Regions from separate parts of the Streptomyces sp. NPDC060209 genome, predicted to be linked through region 2. Evidence: riboswitches for the same ligand, from Rfam matches in the RefSeq annotation. Region 2 holds a riboswitch; the other holds the start of a gene.
The links. A riboswitch is a leader RNA that binds a small molecule or an ion and turns the genes downstream of it on or off. The one in region 2 is predicted to bind cyclic di-AMP.
Positions count from the first base shown of each region.

Region 1: it holds a riboswitch for cyclic di-AMP, as region 2 does, so the genes downstream of both, ACFWFI_RS10090 (M23 family metallopeptidase) here and ACFWFI_RS34815 (M23 family metallopeptidase) in region 2, are expected to answer to the same signal.

Region 1 covers NZ_JBHWZS010000035.1:16,637-26,975, reverse strand. Annotated here, with positions in the region: gene ACFWFI_RS10105 (bifunctional acetate--CoA ligase family protein/GNAT family N-acetyltransferase) at 1-2,821, opposite strand, end outside; gene ACFWFI_RS10100 (HPr family phosphocarrier protein) at 2,987-3,268, shown strand; gene ACFWFI_RS10095 (GntR family transcriptional regulator) at 3,442-4,146, opposite strand; gene ACFWFI_RS10090 (M23 family metallopeptidase) at 4,370-5,161, opposite strand; cyclic di-AMP (ydaO/yuaA leader) riboswitch at 5,174-5,342, opposite strand; gene ACFWFI_RS10085 (M16 family metallopeptidase) at 5,533-6,915, opposite strand; gene ACFWFI_RS10080 (M16 family metallopeptidase) at 6,942-8,303, opposite strand; gene ACFWFI_RS10075 (DNA gyrase/topoisomerase IV subunit A) at 8,550-10,339, shown strand, end outside.
Region 2 covers NZ_JBHWZS010000286.1:833-10,790, forward strand. Annotated here, with positions in the region: gene ACFWFI_RS34790 (sporulation protein) at 1-1,158, shown strand, start outside; gene lhgO (L-2-hydroxyglutarate oxidase) at 1,301-2,557, shown strand; gene trmB (tRNA (guanosine(46)-N7)-methyltransferase TrmB) at 2,550-3,365, shown strand; gene ACFWFI_RS34805 (PrsW family intramembrane metalloprotease) at 3,436-4,887, shown strand; gene ACFWFI_RS34810 (aldo/keto reductase) at 4,892-5,836, opposite strand; gene ACFWFI_RS34815 (M23 family metallopeptidase) at 6,075-7,115, opposite strand; cyclic di-AMP (ydaO/yuaA leader) riboswitch at 7,127-7,279, opposite strand; gene ACFWFI_RS34820 (PP2C family protein-serine/threonine phosphatase) at 7,513-8,670, opposite strand; gene ACFWFI_RS34825 (MerR family transcriptional regulator) at 8,804-9,550, opposite strand; tRNA gene ACFWFI_RS34830 (tRNA-Met) at 9,666-9,739, opposite strand; gene ACFWFI_RS34835 (hypothetical protein) at 9,955-9,958, shown strand, end outside.

The DNA.
Region 1 (10,339 bases), on a different contig from region 2:
TGGCCACGACAACGGGTTCCAGGGCGACCGAGACCACCTCGGGGTGGTCGTCGACCAGCCGGGACACCCGCAGGAGCAGCTCCTCGAGCGCCGCGGTGTCCGCCGGTGCGGAGCCGCGCCAGCCGAACAGCACCGGCGCCGCCTTGATGGAGCGGATCAGCTCGGCGGCGTCGCGGTCGGTGGCGGGCACGAGACGGTGTGCCGTGTCACCCAGCAGCTCGGAGGGCGCACCCGCCAGGCCGAAGGAGAGGACGGCACCGGCGGCCGCGTCGATGGACGCCCTGACGACGGTGTCGACGCCCCTGGGTGCCATGGCCTGGACGACGGGCCGGAGTTCGGCGGGCGTGCCGAGCAGATCCGTCAGTTCCTCGTACGACCGGCGCAGTGCGTTCTCGTTGGCGAGATCGAGCCGGACACCACCGAGGTCGGCGCGGTGCCGGAGATGGGGTGCGGTGGTCTTGAGGGCCACTGGATATCCGAGCTTCGCGGCGGCGGCTACGGCGGCCTCCGGGTCGGGGGCCGGGAGCGCCGGCAGCACGGTGACGCCGTAGCGGGCGAGCAGCTCGCGGGCCTCGTCGTGGGTGAGCGGGCGGCCACGGCGGTCGGGGCTCGGGCCGAGCAGTGTCTCGATCAGCCCGGCGGTCCCGTGCTCGTCGATGGTCTCGTCCAGGAATTCGGGCACCTTGCCGGGGGACGCCGCGTGGCGCCGCCACTGGGCGTACTTCACCACCTCGCCGAGCGCGCGGACGGCTCGCTCGGCGGCGGGGTAGGCGGGCATCCGCCCGACGGCGGGCCCGGGGTGACCGGTGACGCTCCCGCCCTTTCCCGGCGCGGCCGGTGCCGGGGCGCCGGTCCTGGGCGCACCCGCACCCGGAGTGCCGGAGGAGGGCGGGGAGGAGATGCGTTGCGGCTCCGGAGCGGCGGCGGGGGCGGCGGGCCGGGGCGTGGCCGTGCTCGTCGCGGCGGCGAGGGCCTGCGCGAGGCCGCCCATCTCCACGTGCACCACGGCCACCGGCTTCGCCGGGCCGGTGGCCGCCGCCTCGCGCAGTGCGGCCGCCAGGACCTCACCGTCACCCGTCTCCGCCTCGCCGTTCTCCCCCACCCAGGGGATCGCGGTCACGATCACGGCGTCGCACGTACGGTCGGCGAGCGCCTCGGCCAGCGCGTGCCGGAAGTCCTGCGGGCTCGCCGCCGTGGTGAGGTCGCGGGGCGGGCGCGGGCGCAGCCCCTCCGCCAGGCAGGCGTCGTAGGTGAGGAGGCCGAGCGACTCCGAGTTGCCCAGGATCGCCACCCGGGGGCCGTCCGGCAGGGGCTGGCCGGCGAGGAGCAGGCCGACGTCGACCATCTCCGTCACGGTGTCGACGCGGATCACGCCCGCCTGGCGCATCAGCGCGGAGACCGTCGCGTCGGGGATACGGCTCACCGGTACGGCGTGACCCGGCGGATTGGTCCCGCTGTGCCGGGCGCCCTTCACCACGACCACGGGCTTCACGGCGGCCGTCCGGCGGGCGAGCCGGGTGAACTTGCGCGGATTGCCGAGTGATTCGAGGTACAGCAGGGCGACGTCGGTGCCCTGGTCCTCGTACCAGTACTGCAGGAAGTCGTTGCCGGAGACGTCGGCCCGGTTGCCCGCGGAGATGAAGGCCGACAGCCCGGCGCCCCTTCGGTGGAGACCGGACAGGACGGCGATCCCGATGGCGCCGGACTGGGTGAAGAGCCCGATGCGCCCGGCCTTGGGCGACTCCGGGGCGAGGGAGGCGTTGAGGCGGACCGCGTCGGAGGTGTTGATGATGCCGAAGGCGTTGGGGCCGATGATGCGCATGCCGTACGAGCGGGCCTGCCGGACCAGTTCCCGCTGCCGCTCCCGCCCTTCGGCGCCGCGCTCGGCGTAGCCGGCGGAGAGGACGACGAGGCCCTGGACCCCGTGTTCCCCGCAGTCGGCGACGGCCTCGGGCACCCGGTCGGCGGGGACGGCGACGACCGCGAGATCGACCTGTTCGCCGATCTCGCCCACGGAGCGGTGGGCGGGCACCCCTTCGACCGTTCCCAGGTCGGCGGCGAAGGACGTGTTCACCGCGTACGTGCGTCCGGTGAAGCCGGAGCCGAGGAGATTTCGCAGTACCGTCCTGCCCACGCCGCCGGGCGCGCGGCCGACGCCGATGACGGCGACGGACCCCGGGGCCAGCAGCCGCTGGACGGAGCGCGCTTCGGCCCGCTGTTCACGGGCACGCTGGACGGCGAGTGACTCGGCTGTGGGTTCCAGGTCGAGGGTGAGGTGGACGGAGCCCTCCTCGAAGCTGCGCTGCTGGGTGAACCCCGCGTCCCGGAACACCTTGATCATCTTGTTGTTGGCAGGCAGCACCTCGGCGGCGAAGCGGCGGATACCCCGCTCCCTGGCCACCGCCGCGATGTGTTCGAGAAGGGCCGACGCCACGCCGCGTCCCTGGTGGGCGTCCTGCACGAGGAAGGCGACCTCCGCCTCGTCCGCGGGTGCGGAGGCGGGCCTGCCCTGCTCGTTGATCCGGTCGAAGCGGACGGTGGCGATGAACTCGCCGCCGATCGTTACGGCCAGCCCCACCCGGTCGACGTAGTCGTGATGGGTGAAGCGGTGCACGTCCCGGGCGGAGAGACGTGGATACGGGGCGAAGAAGCGGTAGTACTTCGACTCGTCGGACACCTGCTCGTAGAAGCTGACCAGCCGCTCGGCATCGTCCGTGGTGATGGGCCTGATACGCGCGGTGCCACCGTCTCGGAGCACCACGTCCGCCTCCCAGTGGTCGGGGTACGCGTGATGCGGACTCTGCTCCGGAGTGGGCTCCATGGGCAAAGCCTACGGCCCGGGACACCGGTCGCGGCGGGATCGCGGCAGGGCCACGCTGAGGGGAGCCGGCGGGCGGCGAGCGGCCGGCGGCGACGCCGGGCACAGCAGTCCGCACTGCATGAGAGACTGGTCTAGACAACTCATCGTTACGTGAAGGGCAGAACCATGGCTGAGCGCCGCGTCAACGTCGGTTGGGCCGAGGGCCTGCACGCCCGCCCCGCTTCCATCTTCGTCCGTGCCGCCACGGCCTCCGGCGTCCCCGTCACGATCGCCAAGGCGGACGGCAACCCGGTGAACGCCGCTTCCATGCTCGCGGTGCTCGGCCTCGGCGCCCACGGCGGCGAGGAGATCGTGCTCGCGTCCGAGGCGGACAACGCCGAGGTCGCCCTGGACCGTCTGGCGAAGCTGGTCGCCGAGGGGCTCGAGGAGCTCCCGGAGACCGTCTGATTCCGGCCGTTCCGGACCGGAATTATTTCTGCGGAACAGCCGCGGCTCCCCCACCGGGAAGCCGCGGCTTTTCTGTTTCCTGATCCGCGGCATACAGGGCGCCATAAAGCCTGAATCAGGGCAGCAAAAAGAAAGCCCTTCGATAATTACCCTCTTTGTATACGGCGCATTTGTTAATGGCGGACTCCCGCGATGTTTACGGGGTGTTGCGAAGTCCTCACCCGCGCCGCGCCCGCCGCGTGCCCCGGCCGGTCCGTGCGTCGCAGCCGATGGGCCGCGGTGGCCCGCTCGGCGTGCTGGGTGGCGAGCGCCCTGGCCCGCTCCGCGTCACGGCGGGCCACGGCGTCGACAAGGGCGCCGTGCTCGGCCCATGAGTCCGCGGGGCGGGCCGGCTGCTCGACGACGTACATCCAGGCGATCTTGTGCCGGAGCTGGGTCAGGAGCGCGATCAGCGCGGGGCTGCCCGAGGCCTGGGCCAGCGTCTCGTGGAACCAGCCGCCCAAGGAGCGCAGATCCTCCCCCTCCCCCCTGCGCACCCGCTCCTGACCCAGCCTGACCAGGCCGCGTAGCACCTTGAGGTGCGCCTCGGTGCGGCGCTGCGCCGCGCGTGCGGCGCCCAGGGGCTCCAGGAGCATGCGGATCTCCAGGAGGTCGGCGGCCTCCTGCTCCGTGGGCTCGGCGACACAGGCGCCGGCGTGCCGGCGGGTGACGACGAACCCCTCGGACTCCAGGGTGCGCAGCGCCTCGCGCACGGGGACACGGGAGACGCCGTACCGACGCGCGAGCACCTCTTCGGTGAGGCGGCTGCCCCGTTCGAAGACACCGGAGACGATGTCGTCACGGATTGCCGTGCATACCGAATGCGCGGGAATGCGCATGTCCGAACCTCCGCCTTAATCCCCGCGAAACGCGGCCGATCGACGCCTGTTCTGTGACTCTATTGCAACCGGCCGGAATTTCCGATGGCGGGGTGGAATCCATGGATATCTTTTGGCCAGGGAGCACTTCCGCGAGGGCTTCGCTACGCATCTCGGCCGGGACACGGCGAAGGCCCCGGCGGGTGCCGGGGCCTTCGTCGGAGCGGTGTCGTGCGGGGTGGGGTCAGACCTGGACGCCGTGGGCCCGGAGGTAGGCGACGGGGTCCATGTCCGAGCCGTACTCGGGGGTGGTCCGGGCCTCGAAGTGCAGGTGCGGCCCGGTGGAGTTGCCGGTCGAGCCGGAGATGCCTATCTGCTCGCCCGAGCCGACGCTCTGGCCGACGGAGACGCCGATCGAGGAGAGGTGGCCGTACTGGGTGTACGTGCCGTCCTTCATCTTGAGCACGATGTTGTTGCCGTACGCGCCGCCCCAGCCGGCCTCGACGACCGTGCCGGCGCCGACAGCGACGACGGAGGTGCCGGACGCGGCCTGGAAGTCGACACCGGAGTGGGTGCCGGAGGACCAGAGGGCGCCACCGGACTTGTACCCGGTGGTGACGTGCGAACCGGCGACCGGGAGGTGGAAGGAGTTGAGCCGGGCGCGCTCGGCGGCGCGTGCGGCGCGCGCCTTCTCCTCGCGGGCCTCCTTGGCGCGGGCTTCCGCCTTGCGCTTGGCCTCGGCCTCGGCCTTCGCCTTGGCCTTCGCTTCGGCCGCGGCCTTCGCGGCGACTTCGGCCTGGTGCTGCTGGACCTTCGCCTGCGCCTCGATCTGGGCGGCGAGGGTGGTGTCGAGGGCGACGGTCTGGGTCAGACCGGTGCTGCCCGCGGTGACCTCGGAGTCCGCGGCGAGGGCCGGGGAGGCCGTGGCACCGATGACGCCGGTGGTGGCCAGGGCGGCGATGCCGGCGACCTTGGCGCTCTTGCGCGTCAGGCGGCTCGGGGCACGGTGCTTCCCGGTGGCACGGATGAACGCCATGGAGGGGCTGGTCCTTTCCTTCCTTCTCGCCTACCGGGTTAGCTGACGGGTTCGGAGCAGGAAGGTCTCCTACGGGCCCCTGGGCCTCCGACGAGGTACAGAGATCCGATTCACCCCAGGGACTTCATGGGTCCCCGGCTCCCCAGGCTCGCGCCTGACGGGGACTCGGCGATGACTGTCCGGCGCCGCGGGCGCGGCATTCGTCTGGCGGACAGCCGGGCCGACGCTAGAGCGGGCCGCTTTCACGCACCAAACGGAAAGGGCCTTTTGTCGCACATCCCACAGGACGAAAAGCACACTTTTCCGCAAAGCGGACAAATGACAGAACCCCGGCGAGAGGGACTCGCCGGGGTCCGTCATGTCCCGCTCTGTCAGCCGGTGACGACCGACACCTCACCGATGCCGAGTGCCCTCACGGGCTCCGCGATCTGTGCGGCGTCCCCGACCAGGACGGTGACGAGCCGGTCGACCGGGAACGCGTTGACCACGGCGGCGGTCGCCTCGACCGTGCCGGTCTCGGCCAGGCGCGCGTACAGCTCGGCCTGGTAGTCGTCCGGCAGGTGCTGCTCCACCTGGTCGGCGAGGGTGCCCGCGACGGAGGCGGCCGTCTCGTACTTCAGCGGGGCGACGCCCACGAGGTTCTGCACGGCCGTCTCGCGCTCGGCGTCGGTGAGCCCCTCGGCCGCCAGGGTGCGCAGGACCTTCCACAGGTCGTCGAGCGCCGGGCCTGTGGACTCCGTGTCGACGGAGCCGCTGATGGCGAGCATCGCGGCGCCCGTCGCCCCGGACGAGGACCCGGGCGCCGTCGAGCGCAGCACCTGTCCGAAGGCCCGGACACCGTAGGTGTAGCCCTTCTCCTCGCGCAGCACGCGGTCCAGCCGGGAGGTGAGGGTGCCTCCGAGGCAGTACGTGCCGAGGACCTGGGCGGGCCACACGCTGTCGTGCCGGTCCGCGCCGATCCGGCCGATCAGCAGCTGCGTCTGCACGGCTCCGGGACGGTCCACGATGACCACACGGCCGGTGTCGTCCGCGGTGATCGGGGGCACGGGCCGGGCCTGGCCGGCGTTGCCCGACCAGTCCCCGACGGTGTCGGAGAGCAGCGAGTCCAGGTCCACCTCCGTGAGGTCCCCGACGACGACCGCCGTCGCGGTGGACGGGCGGACATGGGCGTCGTAGAAGGCGCGTACGGCGGCGGCGTCGATCCGCCGGACCGTCTCCTCGGTGCCCTGGCGCGGACGCGACATCCGCGCCGTCGCGGGGAAGAGCTCCTTGGAGAGCTGCTTGGCGGCCCGCCGGGCCGGGTTGGCCTGCTCGTGCGGGATCTCGTCGAGCCGGTTGCCCACCAGGCGCTCGACCTCGCTCTCCGCGAAGGCCGGGGCCCGCAGGGACTCGGCGACCAGGCCGAGGGCCTTGGCCAGCCGGGAGACCGGGACCTCCAGGGAGACGCGGACACCCGGGTGGTCCGCGTGGGCGTCCAGCGTGGCGCCGCACCGCTCCAGCTCGGCGGCGAACTCCTCCGCGGAGCGCTTGTCCGTGCCCTCGGACAGTGCGCGCGCCATGATCGTGGCCACACCGTCCAGGCCCTCGGGCTCGGCGTCCAGCGGAGCGTCGAGGAAGATCTCCACGGCGACGACCTGCTGGCCGGGGCGGTGGCAGCGCAGCACTGTCAGCCCGTTGGGCAGGGCGCCGCGCTCGGGCGCGGGGAAGGCCCAGGGCCTTGCCTCGCCGGCGGTCGGCTGCGGGTGGTACTCCATCGCTACTCCAGTCACGGCGGCGTCGGTCACTTCTCGGCCCCCTCGTGCGCGTCGGTGCCGTCGGTCTCGTCGGTCTCCTCGGCCGGTTCGACCGGCTCGTAGACCAGGACCGCACGGTTGTCGGGGCGCAGGTGCGCCCGGGCGGCGGCCTTGACCTCGTCGGCCGTCACGTCGAGGACGCGGCCCACCGCGGTCAGGGCGAGCTGCGGGTCACCGAACAGGACGGCGTACCGGCACAGTTCGTCCGCGCGGCCGGAGACCGTGCCCAGCCGGTCCAGCCACTCGCGCTCCAACTGCGCCTGCGCGCGTTCCATTTCCTCCGCCGTGGGGCCCTCCTCGGCGAACCGGGCGAGCTCCTCGTCGACGGCCGACTCGATCTGCGGCACCTCGACGCCACCGGACGTCTTGACGTCCAGCCAGCCCAGCGAGGGCGCGCCGGCCAGCCTGAGCAGCCCGAATCCCGCGGCCACGGCCGTACGGTCGCGTCGGACCAGGCGGTTGTGCAGCCGGGACGACTCGCCGCCGCCGAGCACGGTCAGCGCCAGGTCCGCGGCGTCGCACTCGCGCGTGCCGTCGTGCGGCAGCCGGTAGGCGGCCATCAGCGCACGCGCGGGCACCTCCTCCTGGACCACTTCGCGGAGCTGCTCGCCGATGATGCCTGGCAGTGTGCCGTCGCGCGGGGGCTGCTTGCCGTCGTGGGAGGGGATGGAGCCGAAGTACTTCTCGATCCAGGCGAGCGTCTGCTCCGGGTCGATGTCCCCGACGACGGAGAGCACCGCGTTGTTCGGCGCGTAGTACGTGCGGAAGAACGCCTGCGCGTCCTCCAGGGTCGCCGCGTCCAGGTCGGCCATGGAGCCGATCGGCGTGTGGTGGTACGGGTGGCCCTCCGGGTAGGCGAGCGCGGTGAGCTTCTCGAAGGCCGTGCCGTACGGGACGTTGTCGTAGCGCTGGCGGCGCTCGTTCTTCACGACGTCCCGCTGGTTCTCCATGGACTCCTCGTCGAGCGCGGCGAGCAGCGAGCCCATCCGGTCGGCCTCGAGCCACAGGGCCAGCTCCAGCTGGTGCGTGGGCATCGTCTCGAAGTAGTTGGTGCGCTCGAAGCTGGTCGTCCCGTTCAGGGAACCACCGGCCCCTTGCACCAGCTCGAAGTGCCCGTTCCCCTTGACCTGGCCCGAGCCCTGGAACATCAGGTGCTCGAAAAGGTGAGCCAGACCCGTGCGTCCCTTGACCTCGTGGCGGGAGCCGACGTCGTACCAGAGGCACACCGCGGCGACGGGGGTCAGATGGTCCTCGGAGAGCACCACGCGCAGGCCATTGGCCAGACGGTGCTCGGTCGCCGTCAAGCCGCCGGAACCGGCCTGGGCTGTGGCCGTGTGACCCATGGGCATGTACGTCCCTTCGATCGGTACAGGATTTCCTGCCGGACCTGCCACTCTAGGCAAGCGCACGGGCACCTGGCGAAGTTCCCGTCGGGTGAATGTTGTCGTAGATGCTGCCGTAAACAGTGCCTCCGCGGAGGCGCTGTGGGCCGCTTCGGACGGGTCGAGGTCGGCGTTGTCAGAACGGCGGTCCACAATGGTCGGCGTCAGAACCTGAGGTTGCCCGACAGAATCTGTGAAGGAGTCGCAGCCGCGATGGCCCGCCGCAGCACGAAAACCCCGCCGCCGGACGACTTCGAGGAGAAGATCCTCGACATCGACGTCGTCGACGAAATGCAGGGCTCCTTCCTCGAGTACGCGTACTCGGTGATCTACTCCAGGGCTCTGCCCGACGCCCGTGACGGCATGAAGCCCGTGCACCGCCGCATCGTGTCCCAGATGAACGAGATGGGGCTCCGCCCCGACCGCGGCTACGTGAAGTGCGCACGCGTCGTCGGCGAAGTGATGGGCAAACTGCACCCGCACGGTGACGCGTCGATCTACGACGCACTGGTGCGCATGGCACAGCCGTTCTCGATGCGCCTGCCCCTCGTCGACGGGCACGGCAACTTCGGCTCACTCGGCAATGACGACCCGCCCGCCGCCATGCGGTACACCGAGTGCCGGATGGCCGACGCCACGTCACTGATGACGGAGTCGATCGACGAGGACACCGTCGACTTCCAGTCGAACTACGACGGCCAGGAGCAGGAGCCGGTCGTCCTCCCGGCGGCGTACCCGAACCTCCTGGTCAACGGCGCTTCCGGGATCGCGGTCGGCATGGCGACCAACATGCCCCCGCACAATCTCGGCGAGGTCATCGCCGCCGCCCGCCACCTCATCCGGCACCCGGGCGCCGACCTCGAGACGCTGATGCGCTTCGTCCCGGGCCCCGACCTGCCCACCGGTGGCAGGATCGTCGGCCTCGGCGGCATCAAGGACGCCTACGCCGCCGGGCGCGGCACGTTCAAGATCCGTGCCACGGTCGCCATAGAGAACGTCACGGCCCGCCGCAAGGGCCTCGTCGTCACGGAACTGCCCTTCGCCGTCGGCCCGGAGAAGGTGATCGCCAAGATCAAGGACCTGGTCGGCTCGAAGAAGCTCCAGGGCATCGCGGACGTCAAGGACCTCACGGACCGGGCGCACGGCCTGCGTCTCGTGATCGAGGTCAAGAACGGCTTCGTGCCGGAGGCCGTGCTGGAGCAGCTCTACAAGCTGACGCCGATGGAGGAGTCCTTCGGCATCAACAACGTGGCGCTGGTCGACGGGCAGCCGCTCACCCTCGGGCTCAAGGAGCTCCTCGAGGTCTATCTCGACCACCGCTTCGATGTGGTGCGCCGGCGCAGCGAGTTCCGCAGGACCAAGCGCCGCAACCGGCTTCACCTGGTCGAGGGCCTCCTCGTGGCGCTGCTCGACATCGACGAGGTCATCCGTCTCATCCGGGACAGCGACAACTCGGCTCAGGCGAAGGAGCGCCTGATGGAGCGCTTCTCGCTGAGCGAGATCCAGACCCAGTACATCCTGGACACCCCGCTGCGCAGGCTCACGCGCTTCGACAGGATCGAGCTGGAGACCGAGCGCGACAAGCTCACCGGGGAGATCGCTGAGCTGACCGCGATCCTGGATTCGGACGCCGAGCTGCGCAAGCTGGTCTCGTCGGAACTGGCCGCGGTGGCGAAGAAGTTCGGCACCGACCGGCGCACGGTCCTGCTGGAGTCCTCGGGTTCGCAGGTCGCGTCCGTGCCGCTGGAGGTCGCCGACGACCCGTGCCAGGTGCTGCTGTCGTCGACAGGCCTGCTGGCCCGTACGGCCAATGCCGACCCGATCGTCCAGGCCGAGGACGCGAGGAGGACGAAGCACGACGCGATCGTGTCGGCCGTCCCTGCCACGGCACGCGGTGACGTGGGTGCGGTGACGTCCACCGGACGGCTGCTCCGGCTCTCGGTGATCGACCTGCCACAGCTGCCGGACACCCATGCGGCTCCGAACCTGTCGGGCGGGGCACA
Region 2 (9,958 bases):
GCGGGCCGCCGGGGCGGCGGTGGGATCTGGCAGTCGCTGGCGGGTTCCTTCGCGGTGAGCGCCTATGCGACCCCCGCGTCCCGCTGGCTCATAACCCCCGCCGATCCGTCGGTGGCGCGGGACCCGGCCGCCGCCCAGGCGGCGATCCTCGGCCCGGAGGGCGCACCCGGGGCGCAGGCCGGGGTGCCCGTCCAGCCGGGCCCGGACACCGCGGGCGGGGGCACGGTCGACGGACCGCTGCTGCGCGTGGGCCACAGCGACGTGACCAAGCTGCGCGAGGCCGCCCAGGACGCGCGCCGGTGGGACTCCAAATACGGTGGCGGCGACTGGCGTTCCTCCATGGTCCCGGAGTGCTTACGGGTCGACGCCGCACCGCTCCTGCTGGGCTCCTACAGCGACGAGGTGGGCAGGGCGCTCTTCGGCGCCTCCGCCGAGCTGACCAGGCTCGCCGGATGGATGGCCTTCGACACCGGCCAGCAGGAGGCCGCGCAGCGCTACTACATCCAGGCGTTGCGCCTGGCGCGCGCCGCAGCCGACGTACCGCTGGGCGGATACGTCCTGGCGTCGATGTCCCTGCAGGCGACCTACCGGGGCTTCGCCGACGAGGGCGTGGACCTCGCGCAGGCCGCGGTCGAGCGCAATCGCGGGCTCGCCACCGCACGGACGATGAGCTTCTTCCGGCTCGTGGAGGCGCGCGCCCACGCCAAGGCCGGCGACGCACCGGCCGCGGGGGCCGCACTCCGGGCCGCCGAGAGCTGGCTGGAGCGTTCCCGGGCCGGTGACTCCGACCCGGCGTGGCTCGGCTTCTACTCGTACGACAGATTCGCCGCCGACGCCGCCGAGTGCTATCGCGATCTCAAGGCGCCCCGCCAGGTGCGGCGCTTCACCGAGCAGGCCCTGTCGAAACCCACCGACGAGTTCGTCCGCTCCCACGGGCTGCGCCTCGTCGTGTCCGCGGTCGCCGAGCTGGAGTCGGGCAACCTCGACGCGGCCTGCGCGGCGGGGACGCGGGCGGTGGAGGTGGCGGGACGCATCTCCTCGGCGCGCACCACGGAGTACGTGCGCGACCTGCTGCACCGCCTCGAGCCGTACGGGGACGAACCCCGCGTGGCCGAACTACGGGAACGAGCCCGTCCGCTTCTCGTGACCCCGGCCTGATCCGGGCACCGGCCCCGGGGCGCCACCGGTACGCCCCGGTTTCGCCGGGTCCGGAAGCGGAACATCCCGCCACGCACACGCCGTCCCTGGTTTGAGCCCGTTGTCAGTGGGTCAGTGCACTATCGGGGTGGGAGGTGGCGTGATGATGACGCACGCGGCGTACGACTGCGATGTGCTGGTGATCGGTGGCGGAATCGTCGGTCTGTCGACCGCGTACGCGATCACGCGCACCGCGCCCGGCACCCGGGTCACGGTGCTGGAGAAGGAGTGGGGCCCGGCCCGGCATCAGACCGGGCGCAACAGCGGGGTGATCCACAGCGGCATCTACTACCCACCCGGCTCGCTCAAGGCGCGCTACGCGGTGCGGGGCGCCGCCGAGCTCGTGGACTTCTGTGCGGAGCACGGAATCGCCCACGCGGTGACGGGCAAGCTGATCGTCGCGACCGACAGCGGAGAGCTGCCCCGGCTGCACGCCCTGGTGCAGCGCGGCCGGGCGCACGGCCTGCCGGTCCGGGAGCTCGGCCCCGCCCAGATCGCGGAGCACGAGCCGCGGGTGCACGGCCTGGCTGCGATCCGGGTCGGGACGACGGGAGTGTGCGACTTCACCGCGGTGGCCGTCCGGTTCGCCGCCGAGGTGAGCGCCTCGGGCGGGCAGATCCGTTACGGCGCGGAGGTCGTCGCCGTCGACCGGCGCCCGTGGGGTGTCGCGGTGCGCACGGCCGACGGCCAGGTGGTCAGGGCGCGTGTGCTGGTCAACTGCGCGGGCCTGCACAGCGACCGCGTGGCGCTGCTCGCGGGCGACGATCCGGGGGCGCGCATCGTGCCGTTCCGCGGGGAGTACTACGAGCTGACCAGGCCGGAGCTGGTGCGCGGCCTCGTCTATCCAGTGCCGGACCCGGCGTTCCCGTTCCTCGGGGTGCATCTGACCCGGGGTGTCGACGGCACGGTCCACGTCGGGCCGAACGCCGTGCCGGCCCTGGCCCGTGAGGGGTACGGCCGGACGGTCGTCCACCCGGGCGAGCTGGCCGCCACCCTGGCCTGGCCCGGCTCCTGGCGGATCGCCCGGCGACACTGGCGGTACGGGGCGGGCGAGATGCACCGATCCCTGTCGAAGAGCGCGTTCACCCGAGCCGTCCAGCGACTGCTGCCTGAGGTGACGGAGGCCGATCTGCGGCCGTCCCCGGCCGGCGTCAGGGCCCAGGCGGTCCTGCGGGACGGCACCCTGGTGGACGACTTCCTGATCCGGGACGCCCCGCACACCGTGCACGTGCTGAACGCCCCGTCTCCCGCGGCCACCGCGTCCCTGCCCATCGGGAGGGAGGTGGCGCGACGGGCCCTGCTGCGGGCTCGCGCGACGGGGTGGACGCCTCCCGCCGTAGAATCGGGTCATTGTGTCTGATCCTGTGAACCCCACCCCAGAGACGCCCGACGCCGACGCGGCGGCGCGCCGCGCCGCCTCTTTCGAGCGCCAGCGCAGGCTGCGCCAGGAGCCCCGCTTCCCCGGCGGCCCGGCCGCCGACCCCGCGGGCTCGCACCACGAGCGCCGGATCCGCAGCTTCCAGCCGCGCCGCAGCCGGGTGACCGCCGGCCAGGAGGACGCCCTCCAGCGGCTGTGGCCCAAGTGGGGCCTGGACATCGACGGCCGCGCTGTCCTCGATCTCCCCACGCTGTTCGACGGCCTCCCGGTGGTCCTGGAGATCGGTTTCGGCATGGGCGAGGCGACGGCCCAGATGGCGGCCGACGACCCGGACACCGGGATTCTGGCCGTCGATGTGCACACCCCCGGCCAGGGCAATCTGCTGGGTCTCGCGGACCGGGCCGGGGTGTCCAACGTCCGTGTCGCCAACGGTGACGCGATCATCCTGCTCCGGGAGATGCTGGAGCCGGACGCCCTGGACGGGCTCCGGGTGTACTTCCCCGACCCGTGGCCCAAGAAGCGGCACCACAAGCGCCGGTTGATCCAGCCGGAATTCCTCGACCTGGTGGCGCGGCGGCTGAAGCCGGGCGCGGTCGTCCACTGCGCGACGGACTGGGAGCCGTACGCCGAGCAGATGCTGGAAGTCCTGACGGCACACCCGCTGTTCGAGAACACCCAGGCGGACGGCGGCTACGCCCCCCGGCCCGCGTTCCGGCCGCTGACCCGCTTCGAGGGCCAGGGCCTGGACAAGGGACACGTCGTGCACGACGTGCTGTTCACCCGTCGCTGATCAGCCATTGCCCGGCCCCCCGTGCACCGCGGCGTGGCCAGGTGTCAGTCGCCCTCGTTAGGGTCGTCGGATGTCCGAGGGGTCCGTGCAGCACCAGCAGCCGGCCGTCCCGGTTCTCGAGGAGCAGCAGCTCGACGAGTTCCTGGGCGCCGTCCCCGAGCGAGGCCAGTGGCGTTACCGGCCCCGCCGCGTCGGCATGGTCTGGCGCAGCAAGGCGTTCCGCGCCGGCGCCGTGATCACAGTGCTCGCGCTCTGCGGTCTGGTGATCCTGGCCCTGGTGCGTCAGCAGACGGGCACCGAGGGCTTCCTGGTGGGACTGGGGCTGGCTGTGCTGCCCGTGCCGCTGCTGATGGCGGCGTTCCGCTGGCTCGACCGGGTCGAGCCGGGCCCGTGGCGGAATCTGCTGTTCGCCTTCTCCTGGGGTGCCTGCGCCGCCGCGCTCGTGGCGATCATCGCCAACTCCTTCGCGACCCGGTGGATAGCGACGGCCACGGCGGATCCGGCGAGCGCCGACACCCTCGGGGCCACGCTCGTCGCCCCGGTCGTCGAGGAGAGCGCGAAGGCCATCGCGGTCCTGCTGATCTTCCTCTTCCGCAGACGGCAGTTCGGCGGGGTCGTCGACGGCATCGTGGTCGCCGGCTTCACCGCGACAGGCTTCGCGTTCACCGAGAACATCCTCTACCTGGGCAATGCCTTCGGCGAGGACCAGCAGCTCGGGACCACGGGCTTCGCCTCCGTGACGGCGGGGACGTTCTTCGTACGCGTGGTGATGTCGCCGTTCGCGCACCCCTTGTTCACGGTGCTCTCCGGCATCGGCTTCGGCATCGCGGCACTCGGCGGCGCGCGTCACCGGGTGCGCCGTGTCGTCCTGCCGCTGCTCGGGCTCGTCCTCGCCATGGGCACGCACGCCCTTTGGAACGGCTCGTCGGCCTTCGGACCGTACGGCTTCTACCTGGTGTACGGCGCCTTCATGGTGCCGTCCTTCGGCCTGGTGACCTGGCTGGCGATCTGGTCGCGCCAGCGGGAGCTGCGCACGCTCTCCACCGAGCTGCCGGTGTACGCGGCGGCCGGCTGGCTGGCCCCCGCCGAGCCGCTCGCGCTGGCCTCGATGCGCGCACGGGGCATGGCCCGGGACGTCGCCAGGCACTGGAACAGTCACCCGGACCGGGCCCGGGGCAAGTCCGCGGCCCGTGCCGTCGCGGAGTACGAGTCGTTCGCGACGTCCCTGGCCATGCTGCGCCGGAGGGCCCGACACGACGGCGCGGGCCCGGACTTCGCCCTGCGCGAGCAGGAGTTGCTGCACCACCTCTGGCAGCGCCGGGACATCGCGGTGCCGGCCCTGACGTACGCGGCCCACGCGACAGGCCGGCTACGCACCCACCGGCCGCCCGTGCCGCCCCCGTTCCCCCGTCAGTTCCCCGCTGGCGGCCCGCCTCCGCAGCAGCTCCCCGCTCCGCACCGCCACTACGGCGGCTACAACCCGTACCTGGAGGACGGCGGGCACCGCACGCCGCCCGCGTAGAGGATCAGGCGGATGCCTCGGTCAGCTCCGCAAGCTCCTGCCCGGTCAGCCGGAGTTCGGCCACCGCCACCAGCGCGGGCAGCTGTTCGACCGTGCGCGCGGAGGCGATCGGCGCGGTCACGGTCGGCCGGGAGGCCAGCCACGCGAGGGCGACCGTGGCGATTTCGGCGTCGTGTTCCTGGGCGATCCTGTCGAGCGCCGCGAGCACCTTGCGGCCGCGCTCGGTCTCCAGGTGCTTGCCCGCGCCCTCGGCCCGCGCGCTCTCGACCGCCGCCCCCGGCCGGTACTTGCCGGTGAGGAAGCCCGAGGCGAGTGCGAAGTACGGGACGGCGGCGAGACCGGCACCGGCCGCCGTGTCCTGGAGCGCGCCCTCGTAGGTGTCGCGCGAGACGAGGTTGTAGTGCGGCTGCAGTGCGACGTAACGGGCCAGGCCCTCGCGCTCGGAGAAGTCCAGGGAGGCCTGGAGCCGCTCGGGGCTGATGTTGGACGCGGCGATCTCCCGCACGGTGCCGGCCTTCACCAACTGGTCGAGCGCGGTGATGATCTCCTCGACGGGGACGCTCTCGTCGTCGAAGTGCGTGTAGTAGAGATCGATGTGGTCGGTGCCGAGCCGGCGCAGCGACGCCTCGGCCGCCTCCTTGATCGTGGTGGGCGAGAGTCCCTTGTACGAGGGGTGCGCGCCGACCTTGGTGGCTATGACGACATCGTCGCGGCGGGAACGGGCCGCCAGCCACTTGCCGATGAGGGTCTCCGACTCACCGCCCTCGTTACCCGGGATCCAGGCGGAGTAGGAGTCTGCGGTGTCGATGAAGTTGCCGCCGGCCGCCGTGTACGCGTCGAGGACGGCGAACGTCCGGTCCTCGTCGGCGGTCCAGCCGAAGACGTTGCCGCCGAGGGCGAGGGGGAAGACCTGAAGGCTCGAAGATCCGAGCGGGCGCAAAGATGTCATGCCTAGGCACAACCATTCGGCGGAGGCAACTATTCCGCTGCACCGGGCCCCACCCGGAGATTTCCACCCGGGGGGCCGGGGCTCCGTGGTCCCGGACAGACCGACGGCCCTGACGTCGGGGGGTCGTGCGTCAGGGCCGCCGGGGTTCTGGTGCGCCGGGTGCCGGCGCCGGGTCTCCCGTTCCGGATCGGGCCGGGCTCGCGTGCCCCGGCCTTGTCCGGACGAAGGACCCGAGGGCTCAGATGGTGAGGCCCTTGCCGCGGAGCCAGCTCATCGGGTCGATGCCCGAGCCGTCCGGGGTGTGGATCTCCAGGTGCAGGTGCGCGCCGGTCACATTGCCGGTCGCACCGACGCGGCCGATGGTCTGGCCGGTGGTGACCTTCTGACCGGCGGTCACGTCCATCGAGGACTGGTGGCAGTACCAGACCTCGGTGCCGTCATCCAGTTCCAGGACCGTGCGGTAGCCGTACGCGCCGGAGTAGCCGGCCGACTTCACCGTGCCGCTGTGCACGGCCTTGACCGGGGTACCGGTCGGGGCCGCGAAGTCGAGCCCGGTGTGGTAGCCGGAGGACCACATCGAACCGGCCTGACCGAAGGTCGAGCTGATGTAGTAGGAGGAGGTCGGGACGGCGTAGCTGGCGGCGAGCTTGGCGAGGCGCTCGGCCTCCGCCTTCTTCTTCGCCGCCTCTTCCGCAGCCTTCTTCTTCGCGGCAGCCTCGGCCTCGGCCACGCTCTGCTGCTTCGCCGCCTGGGCCGCGGCCGCCTCGGCCGCAGCCTTCTCCTCCGCGGCCTTGGCCTCGGCATCGGCTCCGGCCTGCTGCTGCTCCGCCTGCTGGAGGATTCGGGCGCGCAGCGCCTCGCCGGCGTCGGTGGCGCCCTGCTCGGCCTCGGCGGCGGTGATCCCCGCGGTGGTGAGCGGGGAGGACGCGGCGACCGTCTCGTGGTCCGAGTCGGAGTCGCCGGACATGAACGCGCTGACGCCGGGAAGGGACTTGGCGTCAGGGAGATTGTCCGCGATGGAATCGGGAAGAGAAATGGAGACCGGCGGCTTGCTCTGCGCGGTGGCCATGCCGCCCGCTCCGACGGCCGCGATGACCCCGACGCCGAGGACGGTGGAGCTACGGGCGAGGCCGCGCTGCTTGGCTACGCGATGCCGGCCGCGTACGGGACGGATGGACTCCTCGGTGGGGTTCCATTCCTCCCATGTCCTGTCCTCATCACCGAAGCTGTCGGTCCTGAAGGATGACGGGGCCTCGGGGGCAGGCTGGTTGGACGCCACGTGGGCGCACTCCTTTCCTTCCTTCTCGCCTACCGGGTTAGCTGACGGGTTCGGAGCAGGAAGGTCTCCTACGGGCCCCTTCGTCTCTCACGAGACACAGGTGTCCGATTCACCCCATGTAGGTGGTTCCCCGGTTCCCTTGCGGAATTCGGCGCTGCGCACGGTGCCGCCTCTTGCGACGACAGGTACAACCGCGCTGCGTTATCGAACGTTAATAGACACCCGGGTCCGATTCCAAGCTGTTCCCACAGATCGTTCATGACTCTGGCCTGGACTTACAGGGGTCAAACGGTCTCAAACGGGCGAGTTGAACGCCCCTCATCCAGCCAGCAGTTTCTGACGGTAAGTCAAATGTTATGCGGAGCGGGGTCCTTCGACTACCGACGGTCGCGACGGGTCATTCACTGTCCCGTCGCACGATCTTCACGGTGGTCCGCCGCTCCTGCTGGCCCCGCGCCGGGCGGGCGACCGCGAGGAGCGCCAGGTCGTCCGTCGACCTGCCTCCCGTGTGCAGCCGTACGTCATCGGTGAGCGCGGACAGCAGCTCCTCGGGCCCCGGGAAGAGCCGGCCGCGCAGCCGTGCCGCCGGGTCGTAGAAGACACCCTTCGCGTCCCGCGCCTCGGAGAGCCCGTCGGTGAACGCCAGGAACATCGCTCCCGCGGGCAGCGTCCACTCGTCCGACCGGTCCGGCCACGCGCCCAGCCCCATCCCGAGCGGCAGGGCGGGCGTGGTCGGCGCCAGTACGTCTAGCGCCCCGTCCGGGTACAGCACGAGCGGCTCGGGGTGACCGCGGTTGATGACCCGCAGCGTCTCCGAGCCGGCCGGGATCTCCGCCAGGACGGCGGTGACGAACCCCTCCATGGAGTCGAGCCCGCCCCGCCGTGAGCCCTCCCGGGCCAGCGCCCGCTCCAGCCGCTGGACCACCCCCTCCAGCGACAGCTCCTGCTCGGCGGCCTCCCGGAACGCCCCGATCACGACGGCCACCGCCGCCACGGCGTCCAGCCCCTTGCCCCGTACGTCCCCGACGACCAGGCGCACCCCGTACGGCGTGTCCGCGACGGCGAACAGGTCGCCGCCGACGAACTCGTCCGCCTGGGCCGCCTCGTACCGCGCCGCGACCAGCATTCCGCCGATCCGGTCCTCGGGCGTCGGGAGCACCGCGCGCATCGCGGTCTCCGCGATGACCTTGGCAGAGGCCAGCTGCTCGTTCCCGCGGCGTACGACGCGGTTGATGACGAGGGAGAGCGCGGCGACGGTCACCAGGGTGAGCAGGTCCGTGATCGGCACGACCTTGGCGAGCACGCCGTCCGAGATCCGGATGGCGAGCACGACGAGAATCGCGGCCACTCCGACCCGGACGGTGCCGGCGAGCGAGAAGAACGGGGCGGCGATCAACGGGGCCGCGGCGAAGAGCGGAACGGCGGTGACCTCGGCCGGCGTGCCGAGGTCGAAGGCCACCCCGGCACAGATCATCAGGGCGGGGAGAGCGCGCACGAACCGCCGGGAACGGGAGTTCCCGGCAGCGCCCCCTCGCCGTCCGTCCCGCTTCCCCACCTGTGTGCTCCTGCCCGGTCCACCCACGGCTGCGGACGGTACCGCGCCCCACCCAGGCTGGCCGGAGCCGCGCCGAGCGGCGACTCGTCATCGGCCAAAGGGAGGAGCGCGCCGGAGCCCCGCCCTCCGGGGGTCAGTCGGAGAGCCGGTGCTGCGCGTAGATCGTCAGTGCATCCCGTACGAAGACGGCAGTTCCGTCTCCGTAGCGATCGTAGTTCCTCCCGAAGCGGGGATCGGCGACGTACATCTCCCCGAGGCCGGTCACATACGCACGTGTGACTTCCGTCGTCGCCGACAGCCACTCGCAGTGCCGCCGCGCGATGTCCTGCGCCTCCTCGCCGCCGGCCTCCAGGCCGGCCGCTCTGGCCACCCCGTAGTCCCGGGCGATGGCCTCGTGCACTCCCTGGAAGCGGGCACGCTCCGTCTCGCCCAGTCCGCGCCACCACCGGCCGCTCCGCTCGTACGCCTCCCGGCCCCAGCGTTCCGTGACCTCCCGCTCGTACGCCGTGTGGTCGAAGCCGTCGAACACTTCCTCGGCCATGAGTTCCTCCCCTTCCTCGGTCCTGTGGAGAGTGGTCCGCACCGAGGCGATCTGCCGCCCGATGCGCTCCCGCTCCTGCTCCAGCAGCCGCAGATGGGCCCGGAGCGCCGCGGAGGTGTCCCGCTGCCCTTCCAGCACGTCCTTGATCTCGGGCAGCGGGAGCCCCAGCTCCCGCAGCAGCAGAATGCGCTGGAGCCGGACCAGTGCCTCCTGGTCGTAATAGCGGTAGCCGTTGGCACCCGTGCGGCTCGGCGGAAGGAGACCGACGTCTCCGTAGTGCCGCAGAGTGCGGCTCGTGGTGCCGGCTCGCCTGGCGATTTCCTGGATGGACCACTCCATGCCGGAAACGCTAGATCTTTACGCAGCGTCAAGGTCAAGCCCGTAACCGGGCGGCAGGGTGACGGCATACGACAGAGGCCCGGATCCTTGAAAGGATCCGGGCCTCTGTCTTCAGTAGCGGGGACAGGATTTGAACCTGCGACCTCTGGGTTATGAGCCCAGCGAGCTACCGAGCTGCTCCACCCCGCGCCGTTGTGATTGCAACTCTACGCCATCCGGGACGGCGCTCCGACCACTTATGGCCGCCACTCCCCCGCACCCCTCACGACCGGGCAACCGTCCGAACCCGACGTAATGCGTCATCTCAGGGTACGGGCAGTGAAGTTGCCAGGCACAGTGGCGTGCTCAAGGGTGTTGCCGCACCCCCCGATCTTGCGTCTCGCCTGTCTGGAGGGCCTCCCATCATGT